One region of the Sporomusa termitida genome, then DNA from elsewhere that is predicted to be linked to it. Evidence: riboswitches for the same ligand, from Rfam matches in the RefSeq annotation. Region 1 holds a riboswitch; each other region holds the start of a gene.
What was found. A riboswitch is a leader RNA that binds a small molecule or an ion and turns the genes downstream of it on or off. The one in region 1 is predicted to bind cobalamin.
Positions count from the first base shown of each region.

Region 1 (4,200 bases):
TCCAAATGATTATTTAACAGATTACCGGCCACAGAACATCGATAAGCAAAAAAAACGTGGTTTTGAGATTGATCTTCATCATAAGATTTCAGAGAAATATTATACCGAAGTAGGTTACTCTCATGTTCATATTGAAAATAATTCAGATGGTGCAGGTTATGTTGTTGATTCTACTAACAGTCAGCCCAATGGTTACCGTGTAAAATTGGGCTATAGCAGTGATCAATGGAATTTCAATATTAATGGGCAAGGCGTTTCCGGGCGTGATACCAGCCGGTTTATAGAACGGGGTCACTGGGTTTGGAATATGGCGGTTAATTATAAAATGAATGATAGTGCCGATATATATATGAATGCTTTTAATATCACTAATGAAGCTTATGAGTTACTTTCCGGCGGGACGAACAATAGTCGGGGCAATTACCCAATGGCAGCCCGCAATGTTCAACTGGGTGTAAAGTATTCATTCTAAGATGTTTGACAACTCCTGTCACAAATGGTATTATTAACATGTATATAATATTCAGACATTATAATTGAATATGAATGAGTTAGGTGCCCTTAATGGGCTTAATAGGGAAGCCGGTTAAAAACCGGCGCGGTCCCGCCACTGTAATGGGGAGCAAAACCAAGATATGCCACTGAGACATAACCGTCTTGGGAAGGTTTGGTGGAGTGATGAGCCAGAGCCAGGAGAACTGCCTAGCTGACAGTCACCGTTTTACCCACGAGCGATGGGGAGGGGATTACAGTCGCACCGGCTTGCTGTGGCATTAAATGTCAGGTTAGTTTTGTGTTTTGCTGCTAAATTCACTCCTGGTCAACGACCAGGAGTTTTTATTAAGTGCGCTGTAAAGGTTCTCCCGGCTGCCGTGGCAGCCGGGTATTTTATTTCAATTCATTTTTCGGGAAAGGGAGAGGGCGAAATGATAAAAACAAGAGATGATGTATCTAAACTGACGATAACCAGGATGGCAATCTATTATAATGCCCTGAAAAGAATGTTGGAGGATGGAGAAACAATGTGCCTGTCCAGCCAAATAGGCCAGCATACCGGCATAAGTTCTTCAATAATACGCAAAGACCTATCTTCTTTCGGCGAGTTCGGCACTAAGGGGGTCGGTTACAGGATTGATTTTCTGCTCCGGTGGATTGGTGAGATCCTGGGCTACAATACTGTTTGGAATACAATTGTAGTCGGCATGGAGATGCCCTTATTATCAATAAGCTGTTATCAGAATTTCTTGCCGCCCGGCTTCCGGATCGCTGCGGTTTTAGATATGGATGAGCGGAATTACGGCGCCATGATCCCTGAATTGGGCTTATCCCTTGAATCCATCCGGAATCTGGAGGCTGTGGTATTTAAGAAGCAGGTGAGTATCGGGTTGGTGGCGGTGCAGCCTGAACAGGCCCAGTTTGTTACTGACAGGCTTGTTGCTGCCGGTGTTGCCGGTATAGCCAACTTCACCCAGACTCAGGTAACAGTACCTGAAAGCATTGCCCTGACCCAGATTAATGCCGGACCGATGATCAGTCAGCTTTCGTATGATCTGGCCCGTTCTGTACCTGTTCTGCAGTCCATCGTTTAGGTGGCGGATTGGCTAGAAATCCCGGTTGCTAAGGCGGCTAGGATTTTCCTGTGTCTGCCTGGAAAGCGAGGGACCTGAGGGCCTTTGTTGGGGCCGGATAAAATTCGCTATTTTCTGTATAAATCAGGATGTGTTTGACAATAGCTGATAGCGGATGCTATTATTGGTAATAAATATAGCTGTTTTTCTGAATATAATTAAATATTAGGAGCCAGGTGCCTTAAAGGGCTTAATAGGGAAGTACGGTTAAATGCCGGCGCGGTCCCGCCACTGTAATGGGGAGTTAGCCTAAGATATGCCACTGAGACGCAAGCGTCTTGGGAAGGTTTGGGTGTAACGATGAACCAGAGTCAGGAGAACTGCCTGTCTGTCAATCACCGTTTTTACTCACGAGCGATGAGGAGGGGATTTAGAAGAGCTGTATTTGGCTAATTGTTGACGATTATCTGAATTGATTTCTTCTGAACAGAACCCTCCCGGCCTGCGCCAGAGAGGGCTTTTATTTTTGTAATACATATGTGGGAGATTATGAGGAGGCAACAAATATGGAGCAAGAGCAAAACAATTCATCAAAAAAGGCTATTGTCGTTGTTAGTTTTGGCACTTCTTATCAGGACACCCTAAAACTGAACATTGAAACTATCGAAAATAAAATCCGGGACAATTTTCCGGAATATGTGGTGCGGCGGGCTTTTACCTCCCGTACGGTTATCAAGCGTTTAGCCGCTGACGGTGTCCGGGTTGATAATGAAATCCAGGCCCTGAAACGTCTGCAGGATGAAGGCTATCAGGAAGTGTATCTCCAGCCCTTGCATGTAGTGGCTGGGGCCGAATATGAAAAAATCAAGGTCCTTGTTGCCCATTACGCTCATGCCCAAGAAAAAGCTTTCGAAAAAATCCGTTTGGGCCGGCCTTTGTTGTATTGTATGGGGCAGGAGGATCATCCCGATGACTACGAAATTGCCATTAATGCGTTAAGAACGCAGCTGCCGGCCGATGATGGAGCCAGCGCTGTTGTGCTTATGGGCCATGGCGGCATGCATCCGGCTAATGCTGCTTACTCGGTGTTACAGCTAAAATTAAAGGATGCAGGCTTAAAGAATGTTTTTGTGTATACTGTCGAAGGCTTTCCGCCTCTAAACCGTATAATTGACAACCTGAAACAGCAGCAGGTAAAGAAAGTTACCCTGATGCCATTTTTGCTGGTGGCTGGTGATCATGCAACCAACGACATGGCCGGGGATGAGGAAGATTCGGCGAAGTCGCAGTTGTTAGCGGCCGGCTTCAGTGTTGATGTATATTTCCATGGGTTAGGGGAGAATGCAGCCATTCAGGATATCTATGTAAGCCATCTCCGCGCTACTATTGCCCATCCGCCCCATGGTCACCGCCATGCCTGCGGTAAAAGTCACGGTCACCGACACGGGCAGTCATAATACAACTAAATACAGCTGAGACAGGTGCCCTGCGGGGCTTAATAGGGAAGTCCGGTGAAAAACCGGCGCGGTCCCGCCACTGTAATGAGGAGCAATTTCAATTATGCCACTGCGACGCCGCCGAAGGAGGCTAGTGCCGGACACCCGGAATGTGTCGACGGTGCGTCAAACAAGTCGTGGGAAGGTTTGGAGGAGCGATGAGCCAGAGCCAGGAGAACTGCCTGTTTGACAATCACCGGTTGACCTACGAGCGATGGGGAGGGGGATTTTTTGCGATAACGCTTATTTAAGCGGCAATGAACTCCTGAGTTGAGCATAGGAGTTCATTTTTATTTACTGAGTCATCCTGGAATCCCCCGGTTTTTGAGTCTACCAGAATTTATAAATAAATTCTGTGGACATAAGAACGACTATACCCTAAAGGACACAAGCGGCTTCTGCCGTCGTCCTAAAGGACTTGCACAAGCCATGTCTTTTCTTATCCTGATAGAAAGTATAATTTTCTTTGGATAAGGGCAGCATCGGCTTCCGCTTTCGCCAAAGGCTCGGCGCAAGCCGTGTTTTCTTATGAATTGATTGAGAGAGGAATACAAGAAAAACAATGAAAAAAATTGCGTTTTATGGCAAAGGCGGGATTGGGAAATCGACAACCGCTGCCAATGTATCGGCGGCTCTGGCTGAACAGGGTCAGGCTGTGTGCCAGATTGGCTGTGATCCGAAAAACGATTCTACCAGACTGCTGCTTGGCAGCACGTGCAAGCAAACAGTGCTCGATATGGTCAGAAAATATGGTGATGATGTAACCACCAGTCATGTGGTCCATAACGGTTTCCAGGGTGTTAAATGTGTGGAGGCCGGCGGTCCGGAGCCGGGGGTAGGCTGCGCCGGCCGCGGGATTATTGTCGCTTTGGAGAAGCTTAAAGCCCTGCAGTCGATTGCAGAAGATCATATTATCTTATATGACGTACTGGGCGATGTGGTGTGCGGGGGTTTTGCCGTACCCATTCGTGAAGGCTATGCTACGGATATCTATATTGTCTCCTCCGGTGAGTTGATGTCGCTGTATGCTGCCAATAATATTGCCAAAGGGGTAGCAAGGTTTGCCGGCCGTGGCCAGGCCCGGCTTGGCGGTATTATTGGCAACAGCCGTAACATCATGCATGAGCAGGCTTTAT
Region 1 is NZ_CP036259.1:401,302-405,501, forward strand. Features, by position in the region: gene SPTER_RS01780 (TonB-dependent receptor plug domain-containing protein) at 1-472, shown strand, start outside; cobalamin riboswitch at 537-720, shown strand; gene SPTER_RS01785 (redox-sensing transcriptional repressor Rex) at 927-1,589, shown strand; cobalamin riboswitch at 1,786-1,970, shown strand; gene SPTER_RS01790 (sirohydrochlorin cobaltochelatase) at 2,135-3,025, shown strand; cobalamin riboswitch at 3,031-3,264, shown strand; gene SPTER_RS01795 (nucleotide-binding protein) at 3,627-4,200, shown strand, end outside.

Region 2 (4,200 bases), 1.9 Mb from region 1:
CCGGGGCGTAGAGATGCGGCATCCGGTAATATACATCGCCGGTGCCGGTAGGCGAATCGTTCTTGGTCCACTGCTTGGTACGCATATAGGTACCTGCCAGATTCATATCCCATTTGCTCCAACTGAAATTGCCCTGCAATTCCGCACCGTTGACCCGCCCCTTGTGCGCATTGGTATAAGACCAATAATTATAGCCAAAGCGGTAGAGCTGGAGTATATTTTTCGAATCGCGACCGAAATAGGTCAGTTGCACCTTGGAGGAGTCGGCGCCCAGCAGTTTTCCGTCCCAGCTGGCCGACAAATCCCACTGGGTTCCTTCCTCGGGTACCGGGAATATGCTTTGACCAGCGTACTTGGGGTCGTTATAAGCATTAGGCCGGGGCAGAATGCCGCCGCCGTCGCCAGCAATCTCATACAGGTTGAGCAGCCGGTAGTAGGTGCCATATGTGGAACGCAGGGTTAGATGATCGTCCACCTGCTTTTTCAGCGCCACCTGCCAGGTGACCTTATCATTAACCTGGGAATCTTCCTGATCGACCCATTTATTTAAGTCAGATTTTCCCAGCGCCCTGCCCATAACGTTGGAATAATTGTAGCGAATACTGGGAGTCAGCCAGAGATCGGCCGCCTGGTTGAGGGTAATGGTATCCTGCAATTGGAGATTGAACAGCGTCTGTTCATAATATGTCCGAAACCTCTCGCGATTGGTAAGACTAGGTTCAAAGTCATATTTGTCCATCCGGCTGCCATCAACATCCATTTTCTCCTTGGACCAGTTGGCCAGAAATTCGAGCAGGTGCTTGTCGCTGGTTTTATAAGTACCGTCAATGGCCCCGCCAAGCCGTTGGGAATCATAGGCGCTCCATTCGCTAAATACTGCCGGCATGGAATTAAATTTCAGATAGTCCGGGTTGCGGTAACGCTTATCCTGGTCCAGGTAATTGACCTGCCAGCCCCATTCCAGGTTGCCGTCCGTATCCCGCCGGCCCACCAGCACATCCTTGGTGGTTAGTTCCTGTCTCTTGTGTTCGATCTGGTCAGGCAGGTCGATAAGGGAGTACGTAGGATTTGAAATATCCCCGGTAAGAAACATCTTTCGCGGCATGCCCCGGTCAATTTTTTTCCAGCTGCCCTTGACCAGCCAGTGGTCGTCCTGCCATTTGATAATGGCGTCGGTGTTTTTATAGTCGTTATTGCGGCGGTAACGTATGTCATCCGCAAGTTCCGGGTGTGCGGCCTTTTGTTCATCCCACCACTTTTGTTTAAAATCAGGATCATAACCAAACCAATCATTAGCAGAAAGCAGATAATTAAGTGTCTCTGTATCATAGCCTGCAGCTATGCCCGCATTCATAAGTGCATTATAAAATGGACTACCTGCTGTAGTTGCTTGTTGAACCTCTTCTAATGACGTAAAAGGCTCCCAACCTATATTTAAACCTAAACCATACTGACTATCTTGCAACGTATCAAGGCTCGCATTATAATTCTGAAGCATTGTAACCGTCAACTGCTCATACTGCTGGACTATCTGGTCATACCCTGCTTTGACGCCAGGATTCTTATAGCGGAAATCGCCGTCACTCTGGTCGCGGTTGATACCGATCATCAGGCTACCCTTTCCCAGCGGCTGGGTGATCTCCAGGCCTACGGTATTACCGCCCCAAGAGCTTTTGCCGACCTGGGCCGAGATATTAGCCTTGTCCGGCTTCTTGGTAACGATGTTAATAACGCCGCCCATATAGGTGCCGCCGAACCGGGCCGGGATATAGCCGCGATAAACCTCAATCCGTTCAACATTATGGATGGGAATAGTCGAGATGTCCATGGCGGCATCACCACCCAAATTAGAGAGCACCCCGTCCACAAAAACCCCTACCTGGGCTGCCGTGCTGCCGCGAACGGTCACGGTGGTGTACTGGCCCTTGCCGGATACATAGCGGACATGGACGCCAGGCACATCTTTCAAGAGTTCCGGCAATGTCTTTTGCTCGCCTTTGTAATCATCAGGCCGGATAATAGTCACCGTCCCCGGTGACAGCTTGGCCTCCCAGTCGGGGCGTTTGGCCTCAACCGTAACCGCCTCCAGGGCATAGTCCTGGGCGGAGCCGGCATCGGCGTCCACAGTTTCCCCGGTTGCCGGTGACGTCTTGCCGCCGGCTGCGGCCGCCTGGGCAAGGCCGCTGTAGTCCGGGGTCAGGCTGAAGGCCAGGGTACAGGCGATCCCCATCGCCAGGGCTTGTTTGGACAATTTACGTTGTTTCACTGCAAATCTCTCCTCATATGTCTTACTCTTTTCTGAAAAAATTGCTGAGAATGGTAGCCCGATTTAGCTGTTGCTTACTTCTTACCCTCCCCTCGTACCGATTGCCTGATCTTCCCCTGTCGCTCGCAGGGTTGGCGAAGACCGTCCTTACAGGCAGTTCTCCTGACTCCAGTTCATCATCAGCCCGGCCTTCCCGGAAATTTCCTCCAGTGGCGTCTGCGGACTGACTCCTTGTTACAGTGGCGGGACCGCGCCGGCTTCAACCGGACTTCTCTATTAAACCCTCTGCAGGGCACCTGTACGCAGTGAAATACGGCCAAATAAAAAATGGATTTCTCATATAGTCATCCAGGAGCGTTGACTACATGGGAAATCCATTTACCCTCGTTTTATCAGCAGACTTACTGCTATAAACCAAGAACAGACTACCGCACATAATCCCCTACCCATCGCTCGCAGGTCACCGGTGATCGTTGTATAGGCAGTTCTCCTGACTTCTGGTTCATGGCGCCTCCAAACCTTCCCACGACAGTTGTCCGCATCGCAGTGGCATATCCTGGATTTGCTCCCCATTACAGTGGCGGGACCGTGCCGGTTTTGCACCGGACTTCCCTATTAAGCCCCGTAGGGCACCTATACCTGGCAATTATAAAATTGTCTGACTCAGGCTGCCAGCCTTGGCAGCTTACCGCTTCTAAACGGGTTAGTACGGATTGCTCAGATAATTACAGGCTCTTACCGGCCGGCCCTGGAAATACTGGAGCAGCTCGCCGGGTTTTGCCAGCCAGTTGAGCCGGCGGTACTCCCACACCCAGGGTACGGTAACCTTAACCTCATTATAGCTGTCAAACGCACCCCAGCGGGCAAAGACCCGGCCCTGGCCAATATCCTGACGCCGTTCCCATAACTGGGTCAGCGGTACCAGCCGGTAACCGCCATGGGCCCCGCCCGGCAGGACTTTGCTTATCGGCCCGGCCGGCTTGTCACCGGCCGGGATCTCATAGATGCCGGCCGCCGGCAACCCCTGTCGGCTCCGGCCGGCAACGGTAATCTCATGGCAGCCGGGCCGGATATTCAGTACCGGGTGCCGGCCTTCCAGGCGCACCTGCGCGCCCGGCCACTGCCGCCATTTTTTATTACTGTGGGTCAGCAGCATATCAAGCCGCCCGGTCTGATCAGGCGTTTTGGCCACCGCCAGCAGCACCCCGGTCAGATCATGCTCATGCTCGGCCCGGCCTGTGTAACGCGGGTAATACTGATAGTAGCCGATAAAATAGTGGGTGTCGCTTTCCACCACCGAATAATACATAACCCGCTCCAGGGGATAAAACAGCAGGTTATACCAGTTATTATTGAGCCGCCAGTCGCGGTCGTAATTGACCAGCGTAAATATATCTTGCTGAGCGGTGAGGCCATTACTGTTGTCGGTCTGGCAAATAACCGGCGACCACCGGCTGGCAATGTCCGCTGCCGGCACCGCCGCAACCGGCAAGGGGAAAAACAGGAAACTATATAAAAGCAGTAGGAAGACTTTACTTTTTGTTATATACCGTGACTTCATCAATTTGATAGACCTCCATATTCCAGGTGCCGCCGCGGGGAGGCGACTGGACAAAAACGCCCTGCCCCACAAACGAGACAAGATTGCCTGTTGCCAAAGCAGTTTCCAGCAGGCTTTGCAGCCTTTGCTCGGCCGACCGGATCACAATGCTTTTCCCGGGGGTATCACGGAGATCAATCACGGCATAGAAGCTATTGGCAGGGGCATAACAGTTTATCAGGGCGACATGACCATACAAATGAACGGCCGGCGGCATTAAGACAACGCCGATAACAGGCTGCGGCCCAGCGGCGGCAAAACCGGTCTGAACAAACGTTATATAGAAAAATACTATCAACAGGAACAGTCGGCTCGCCCGCACTAGGTACCTCAT
Region 2 is NZ_CP036259.1:3,732,673-3,736,872, forward strand. Features, by position in the region: gene SPTER_RS17570 (TonB-dependent receptor) at 1-2,230, opposite strand, end outside; cobalamin riboswitch at 2,402-2,581, opposite strand; cobalamin riboswitch at 2,730-2,918, opposite strand; gene SPTER_RS17575 (hypothetical protein) at 2,970-3,827, opposite strand; gene SPTER_RS17580 (hypothetical protein) at 3,799-4,200, opposite strand.
Region 2: it holds a riboswitch for cobalamin, as region 1 does, so the genes downstream of both, SPTER_RS17570 (TonB-dependent receptor) here and SPTER_RS01790 (sirohydrochlorin cobaltochelatase) in region 1, are expected to answer to the same signal.

Region 3 (4,200 bases), 2.2 Mb from region 1:
GATGGACCGGGGAGGGGATTGCGATGCAATTTTTGATTTTGTACCGACAGCTTCGTCGGATAGCAAGAAGCCTCTCTGGATGCTAACATCACAGGGAGGCTTCTTTTGTTTTGCCATGGTGGGCAAACAGGCGGGAATAGACAGCTAGTCGCATACTTTAATTGTCGTTAACCGGCATAAAAAACTGAATCACATCAACTTCTAGTCCGTCTGCGATAGCGAATAGAACATCTAAAGAGAAAGCCTTGGCGGAGTTTGGCGCTTCTATCTTGCTTAGATAACTCTTGCTTATTCCAACTTTATCTGCTAATTCATCCTGGGAAAGTCCCCGGCGAATGCGATAATAGACGATTTTCTTAGCAATTTGGCGATACCGTTCATCATTGGTTGATTTCATAAAATAGTTTCACCTCTGCAATCAAATTATAAAGGTCATCAGGGAATTGGTCTTTTCACCTATTGGGTAATGACTGGCAATTGATGAAAAGAGCATTTGTGCTAAAGAGCCCTGCAGTTGCTTAGTGAAAGGAGCGTGAATGGAATCAGGTTAATGCAATGAATATAGGATTAACTAGGTAGTAACAACGGGAAAGCGGATGTCGTGATTACGAGGTACAAGCTTCAGTAGCCATTATAGCATAGACGCAACGGGGAACGGACTTATAAACATAGAACGGGCAATGAGAAATCAATGCGGGTACAGGCGCCTTTTTTAAAAGGATTAATAGGGAAGACCGGTGAGATACCGGCACGGTCCCGCCACTGTAATCGGGAGTCAGTCTAACGAATGCCACTGGGATGAGATAAACATGCCGGGAAGGATGGACTGATGATGAACTGGAGTCAGGAGAATTGCCTGTACCGACAATCTTCGTTTGACCTGCGAGGAACAGGGAGAAGATTATGTGACTTGTGTGAGCTTTTATCCTTGCATGAGACAAATCGTTATCGCAAAAGGAGGGAAAGAAGACTAAAGCCTGCGGTACGGCAGGTGGAAAATAAGTAATATGACGGATTGAGCCGGACAAGCAGAACCCATTGTTGAATATAGGAATAGAGTTTAGTAGCAAATATGGACAAAACAGTCATATTATCCTGAAAGAGCACATACAGTTAAATGAGGAAACGACAACAGCATAACGTTGGGATAGGTGCCCGCAAGGGCTTAAAAGGGAAGACCGGTGAAATACCGGCACGGTCCCGCCACTGTAACGGGGAGCAATCTCGCATATATGCCACTGAGGCGAAAGCTTTGGGAAGGCGCGGGATCGTTATGAACCGGAGTCAGGAGAACTGCCTTATCCAGCAATCGCCATTATACCTGCGAGTGACAGGGAGGAGATTACGAAAAACCAGGGCCGGATACCGGCTGGTTGGCGTAAGCACTCCCGATATGGGAGTTTTTTATTTGGTATTTTTCGTGTACAAGATCTGTTTGTACCAGTATGCAACCTATTAAAGATAAAAAAGTAAAGCAATAGTCAACCAAGGACGGTAAGAAAACGTAAAGGAATGATCTGCGATTTTAAATCATATTTATAAAGTCATTTGGAACCGCACTCGCGCCTGTTGGCAGGTGGTATCTGAATTGGCGAAAAATAATGGCCGGGCGAAATCGGTCCGCCGTCGCTGTGGCGCTAAAAGTTTAGCACCGGGGACGGAGGTACTGTCGTGGCCGCAAATAAGTTGTGCGGCGGAACCTGCTGCTGCTGACGGCTATGCAGTCAATGCGCGTAACTATATGAGCAAAAAAGCCAGGAAAAAGGTAATCTGCGCGTCGATTGCGGCGACCTTGGGAGTAGTATGCGTACCCACAGCAGCATGGGCGGCTGACGGCGTGACGCTGACAGGCGATGGAATTATTACATATGGTAATAATGTTGGCGGAAGCGCCTTCTTTAAAAATTATGATACGGTCTCAAATCCGGTTCAATCGACTAAGCCGTCTACGCTTGATAATATTACGAGACCCTTTAACCTTTCGGCTGGTACTTTGAGAGCAGATTGGTCTGAGTATGGATCTCCAGCTAGCGCGGGAAATAATTTGAATAATTTTCCCTCCATTCCGACAACTCCTCAAATTAACGGTGAAAATGCAAACGCTATTGCAATGCGCGTTTATGATCAGGAAACCGATAGCTATAGTTATAAAGTAGTACAAACAAACTCTACTCAGACTATTGTTACTGGAAATATAGTTAAATATCTTAATAATTCGCTGTTTCAAACAATAGAAGTTCAAAGAGAAATATATGCGGCAATCGGTGATGAAGCTCAACTTAAAGCTGTCATGGAAAAATATCTGCCTGAATTTTATTTTGTGGTGCTGAATGAGGAACAACTGCAAGCAATCAATGCTTTAGGCGATAACAGCGCTAATGAAACTACTATTGCAAATAGTCTATATGATTTTTCGGTGAATGACTCGAACGCTATAGGGTTTAATGTTAAGCTGCAAATGGCGAAAACTGGTACTGTTACAGGCTCTACCGGTCATAAGGCTTATACCTATGACCAGGTTACCGTAACTGGCACCTGGCGGCCGGATGATAGAGCGATTATCGTAGAACCCTCCGATGCTGTGACTTATAAAATTAATACATATTGGATAACAGGACCGGATGGAGCGTCCTATGCGTTGGATTATGAAGGAAATTTAAAGGTGACATCGGATGCCGGTGTCAGTAACTCCGTAGGCGCTGCCGGAACGCAAACCCCGCTGAATGGTTCTGGGGCTAAAACGGTAATTTCAACCCAAGAATTAATTACCGGTGAAAACAGCCTGATCGATCTTACCTATGTGAATACGGTCGGCGGCAGGGATTCTTTAGCCTTCAATGATAACGGCGGTGGTTTCAAAACAGGCTTGACATATGAAAGCGGCGGTAAAACTGTTGATGCTTATGTTCCTACCGGCCGCACCTTACTGGCCGATACAGCCATCTTGGGCAACGGTACTGCTTTTCGATTAGGCAAATATGGAATTATAAAGGATGATGGTAGTTTCGCAGGTTCCAGCGATAATGTATTGATTGGGCAAGCGAATCAGGCACAAAAGGAAATCGACGCCAACGCGAAAACTACCTTATATTACGAAATAGGCTGGGTGCCGGGGATTGGCACCAGTCCCTTCGGTGAAGGCAGCGACGCGGGCAGCATCGGCATCTATAACGGCGCGGAAAACTTTGAAGTGATCGGCCGGGCAACCACCGTCGACGGCATTTTCAGCAATTATATGATTACGCCGGAAATCACCCGTTACGATAATTATTACCAGACAGAAAACAGCAAGCTTAAATACGCCCAGGATAGCAACGGCAATTATTATAAAAACGATGGCAACCACATTATTATTATTATGAATGCCGACGGCACCGTGCCCTTCCGCGCTGCCGACCCGGAAAACCTGACGCAGGAAGAATGGGACTATCTTAAGTCTCAAGGTGCCACTACATTAAGCAACACCTACGACAATACGCAAGGCACGGCCTGGCTCGTCTCCAAGTACACCTACGAGGATACCGGCGAAATGGCCGAGAGCGGCAAATCAGCCTCCGAAAACAGCGCGGTGTTGCGGAATGTCGCTAAAGCCAACAATCTCAATATGTTCCGCCGCGCCGACGAATTGCATCTGGCCAATCTGAATCCGCCGCTTGCGCCGGCGGAACGGGCTGGCGAGCTGCGTGAAAGCGTGTGGGCCGCTGTCTGGCATGGCAAATATGACAGCGCCGCCGGCTATGGCCGCCGTGCCGACCAAAGCTATGACGGCATCCAGGTCGGTTACGACAAATTATTAAGCAAGCCATTCTGCGGCGGCAGCGTCTATACAGGCTTTTATATCAGTAAAATTAACGGCGACAGCCATACCGCCACCGGCGGCGGCGAGCAGGACAGCCACGGCATTGGCCTTTACGGCAGCTGGGTAGGCGATAAAGGCCACTATGTGGACGTTGCGGTCAACGCCGCCAAAATCAAGAACGAATACTATTTTACCGCCAATACCGGCGACGGTACCATCGGCCGGGTCGACGGCAAGAGCAATACCTGGGGCTACGGGCTGGGCCTGCAATACGGCAAGCGCAATCTGCTGGCTGACGCCTGGTTCTGGGAACCCTCGCTGTCCTTCTTCCTCGGCCATGTGGACGAAAACAGTTACGCCCTTGGCAACGGTCTGCACATCACGGAAAAAGGCTACGACAC
Region 3 is NZ_CP036259.1:3,340,039-3,344,238, reverse strand. Features, by position in the region: gene SPTER_RS15745 (helix-turn-helix domain-containing protein) at 158-397, opposite strand; cobalamin riboswitch at 685-874, shown strand; cobalamin riboswitch at 1,133-1,315, shown strand; gene SPTER_RS15740 (TonB-dependent receptor domain-containing protein) at 1,577-4,200, shown strand, end outside.
Region 3: it holds a riboswitch for cobalamin, as region 1 does, so the genes downstream of both, SPTER_RS15740 (TonB-dependent receptor domain-containing protein) here and SPTER_RS01790 (sirohydrochlorin cobaltochelatase) in region 1, are expected to answer to the same signal.

Region 4 (4,200 bases), on a different replicon from region 1:
ATTCACACTAATGGTAATATGATAGTATGGTCTGAGCATATATATTCGAAGCCGGAGACAACCGAAACATCCGAGGCGCCAGAAGCCCCGTCCGTTACTTTTGATGAAATATTAGCAACAGTAGCATCAGTCAGCGAGATCAATAAAGAACAGATCATGCATGAAAGACATGATCGTCGCGTGGTAGCGGCGATAAATATCCTCATCTACGTAGCCGTTCGGATGGGAGTAATGACAAAAACAGAGTTGACTAAGATGCTATCCCTAAGCATGAGCGAGATTATTAGAGGGTACAACAAAGTCGTTGACAGAGATGAACTGAAGCGCCTGGCAGAAAAGATTAGCAACAATTTGTGTGAAGTGTGAGGCCTGACCCCAAAGCCACTATCGTTGTATACATACCGTTATCCATTGACAAAAAAATCCACCAATGCTATTATCGAATTAACGAAAGATTAAGGAAATTCTTATAAAAAAGTAGAATATGAATCAAATTTGGTACAGGTGCCCGCAAGGGCCTAACAGAAAAGCCGGTTAAAGACCGGCGCGGTCCCGCCACTGTAATGGGGAGCAAAGCCATGAATGCCACTGGGAACAAAGGTTTCTGGGAAGGGTTGGTGGAGCGATGATCCAGAGCCAGGAGAACTGCCTGTATGACAATCACCGTTTGACCTGCGAGCGATAGGGAGGGGATTCCGATGCCAGTTATTGCATTTTATCCGGCAGATTCGCCGGGGTAAAAGAAGCCGCTCTGATGCTATCATCGCAGAGGGGCTTCTTTGTATTTTGACAAAGCTGGACAACCAGACCAATAATTTATATATACATAGATTAAAACAGACAGCAGCAATAGCCGAAAGCGGATTTTCGTGATTTTTTACGAGGTACAAGCTTCAGTAGCTGTTATAGCATAGACGCGATGGGAACGGACCCACAAACATAGAACGAACAATCAGAATCCATGCGGGTACAGGTGCCTTTTTAGAAGGCTTAATAGGGAAGTTTGGTGCAAAACCAACACGGTCCCGCCACTGTAACGGGAAGTCAGTCTAACGAATGCCACTGGAATGCGATAAACATTCTGGGAAGGCGGACTGATGATGATCTGAAGTCAGGAGAACTGCCTGTGCCGACATCTTCGCTTGACCTGCGATGAACAGGGAGAAGATCTTGTCTTGTGTGAGCTTTATCTTTACACAAGACAAATCGTTACCGAAAAAGGAGGGAAGAAGATTACTATCTGGAGTTTGGTATGAAGACTAAGAGGAAAGGAGCATGCCTGTAATAAGTAATATGACGGATTGAGCCGGACACGCAGATGTTTTCGCCAGAGGAACGGGAAAAAGCCAGTAGTAAAATGGACAAAAGAGTCATATTATCCTGAAGGAAACATATGATTACACAGGGGACGACAACAGCATAACGTAGGGATAGGTGTCCGCAAGGACTTAATAGGGAAGACCGGTGAAAAGCCGGCGCGGTCCCGCCACTGTAACGGAGAGCAAGCTTGCGAAATTGCCACTGGGACGTACGTCCTGGGAAGGTGCAAGAGAGCTATGAACCGGAGTCAGGAGAACTGCCTTATCCAGCAATCGCCATTATACCTGCGAGTGACAGGGAGGAGATTATGTGAAAACCAAGACCAATTCGGTCGGTTCGCGTAAGCACTCCCAATAAGGGAGTTTTTTTATTCGGTATTATTCGCCGGGATTTCGGTTATATGTCAAGTTTTACCGGCGTACAAGCATTGCTTGTACCTGTATGCAAACATTTCAAAGATATTAAGTTGAGGAAAAAATGAACAGATTATTAGGAATCATTGTTACCGCATTGTTCGTATTCGGACTACTGATGCCCGCGTCGGCGCTGGCCGCTAAGGCTAAAAACGAGCAACCCGTCGGCTATGTCGACAGACAGCAGGTCTTTGCCGGTTACCCCGGCATCCAGGACCTCCTGAACCGCATCCAGGCCATGCGGGCCGAGGCCCAGATAGACTACGACGCCAATGCCAAAGACCTGCCGCCGGCGAAAAAACAGGCGTACAGCGATAAGCTGTCCCGGCAACAGGCTCAGCGGGAAGACGAACTGATGAAACCCGTGGGCGACAAAATCGAAGCGTCCATTAAGGCCGTCGCTGAGGAAAAGGGCCTGACAGCAGTTCTGGATGCCGCCACTATAGTTTACGGCGGTACGGACATCACGGCCGACGCTATAGCCAAAGTGAAACAAGCAACACAATAGATAAAGTAAGAAACATCCCTTCTTGTGGACAGGCAGCTTGCCGGCCGGGTGTACACCGGGTGTCCAGGATGACCGGGATGGAAAGAAAAGGAATGATTAAAATTTTAAATCATATCTATAAAGTCGTTTGGAACCGGACCCGCGCCTGTTGGCAGGTGGTATCCGAACTGGCGAAAAATAACGGCCGGGCGAAGTCGGTCCGCCGGCGCTGTGGCGCGAAAAGCCTGGCGGCGCGTGTCGCCTGCGTACTGGCGCTAGGGGTAATGGCCTTGCCGGCGGTCGCTTGGGCGGACAATGCTACGGCTGATTACCAATATATAGATCTGGGAGGCTGGAGCAGGGATGCTTTTCGGAGTGGCAGTTATCAGCCGGCTAATGAAGCTACTCGCTATTATCCTCTGCAGATTAACAGTTCACAATTGAATTATACCTATAATGGCAGCACTTATAATGTTTTTGGAGCTGCAGGGATAAGAAATTTGCTGAGGGAAATAACTCCCCTAGCGGCTGCCGGCAGTAATCCGGAAAATATGCAGTATAATGCATTGGCGGTTAAAATAAACGGCAAGTTGTATTGTACGACGGTTGTCACGGGGGCAACTTCATCTAACTGGAGCACAAAAAGTTTAATAAGTTATAATATTACTAATATAATTAATTCCATTGACAAGAATTTGTTAGATGTTGCTACCCAGAATCGTTTGGCGGATATTATGGCTCTTCCGGACGGCAGTGACAAAGAGCAGCAATTGACGGACTTCGTCAAAGAGTATGCGCCTCCATATGAGTACTGCTTAGTTAAGCTTACCGGCGCCGAATTGGCCAAAATGCAAGGGCTGACAAATCCACCGGCGACAGATGAGGGGGTTGCGAAGCTGCCTGATTACGAGATAGTAGGAGACAGTTCGTTGCAACTGGAAGACACCTCCAGCTTGTTTCAATTTACGCAAACTGTTGCCAATCTAACGCCGGGACAGAAAACTTACGCCTATAATGAAGTAAAAGTCGGCGAGTCCAGCGACAATAGCTGGCGGCCGCTGGACCGGGTGCTCTATATGGCAAGCGGCTCGGTTCTGGACACGGATTATGCTGTTAATAAGAACTGGGTTATGGACAGTGACGGCAATCTTATTCCTGACAGCAGCGGCGGCACGATAGACTGGCAGAATGATCAAAGCGTACAACCGCTACCAGCCGATGTAAGAACGGCGATTACAGTAAAAGATTTACGCACCGTTGACAATTCTGTTATTGATTTGACTTATGCGAATACCTCCGGCGACGATCCGTTGATTAATCATGTTATTACTTATTCTAAGCCTGGTGCAATCAGTAACGGCGAGATCGGCCATATTGATGGTTATTTTACATATGACCATGTAGAAGGCAAAGTAGTTGATAGAGATCAAAGCACCAGTGAACCCAACCGATATTCTTCCCACAAGATTGCCCGCAGCTTGTTTATTGAAAATGCGACGTTAGCGGCAGGCACCACCTTTCGTTTAGGCAATTACAGCATGGATGCCGCGCTGCAGCATGCGCCGGCTAGCGGAACTGGTAAAATTAGTGATACAGGGTTTGTGACCCCGAACGATTTCAACTCGGCAATGTATTTTAGCACCGGCAATACCGACAGCGTTTATATTACTAATGCAACGCAGGCAAACACAGCGGAGGGCAAAACCAATCTGAACCTGCAGTTGGGCTGGGTGCCGGGCTTGGGGTATCTGCCGGCCGGAGAAGCTGTGCTATACAATAGTCAAAGTCAGGTTAATTTGCCGGTATTATTAGGTATCTTAAACGGCGCCGAAAACTTTAATGTGCAAGCGCAGAAATCTGTTGCCGACGGCGTCCTCAGCACCTATGAGATCACGCCGGTTATTGAGCAGACCGATAACTATTTCACCGATCCTGAGGATGCGGCTGCGAAAAAAGGAACCGCCTGGTGGCTGAAGAGCT
Region 4 is NZ_CP036260.1:38,114-42,313, forward strand. Features, by position in the region: gene SPTER_RS24080 (hypothetical protein) at 19-366, shown strand; cobalamin riboswitch at 486-667, shown strand; cobalamin riboswitch at 955-1,142, shown strand; cobalamin riboswitch at 1,416-1,598, shown strand; gene SPTER_RS24085 (OmpH/Skp family outer membrane protein) at 1,798-2,241, shown strand; gene SPTER_RS24090 (TonB-dependent receptor domain-containing protein) at 2,319-4,200, shown strand, end outside.
Region 4: it holds a riboswitch for cobalamin, as region 1 does, so the genes downstream of both, SPTER_RS24085 (OmpH/Skp family outer membrane protein) here and SPTER_RS01790 (sirohydrochlorin cobaltochelatase) in region 1, are expected to answer to the same signal.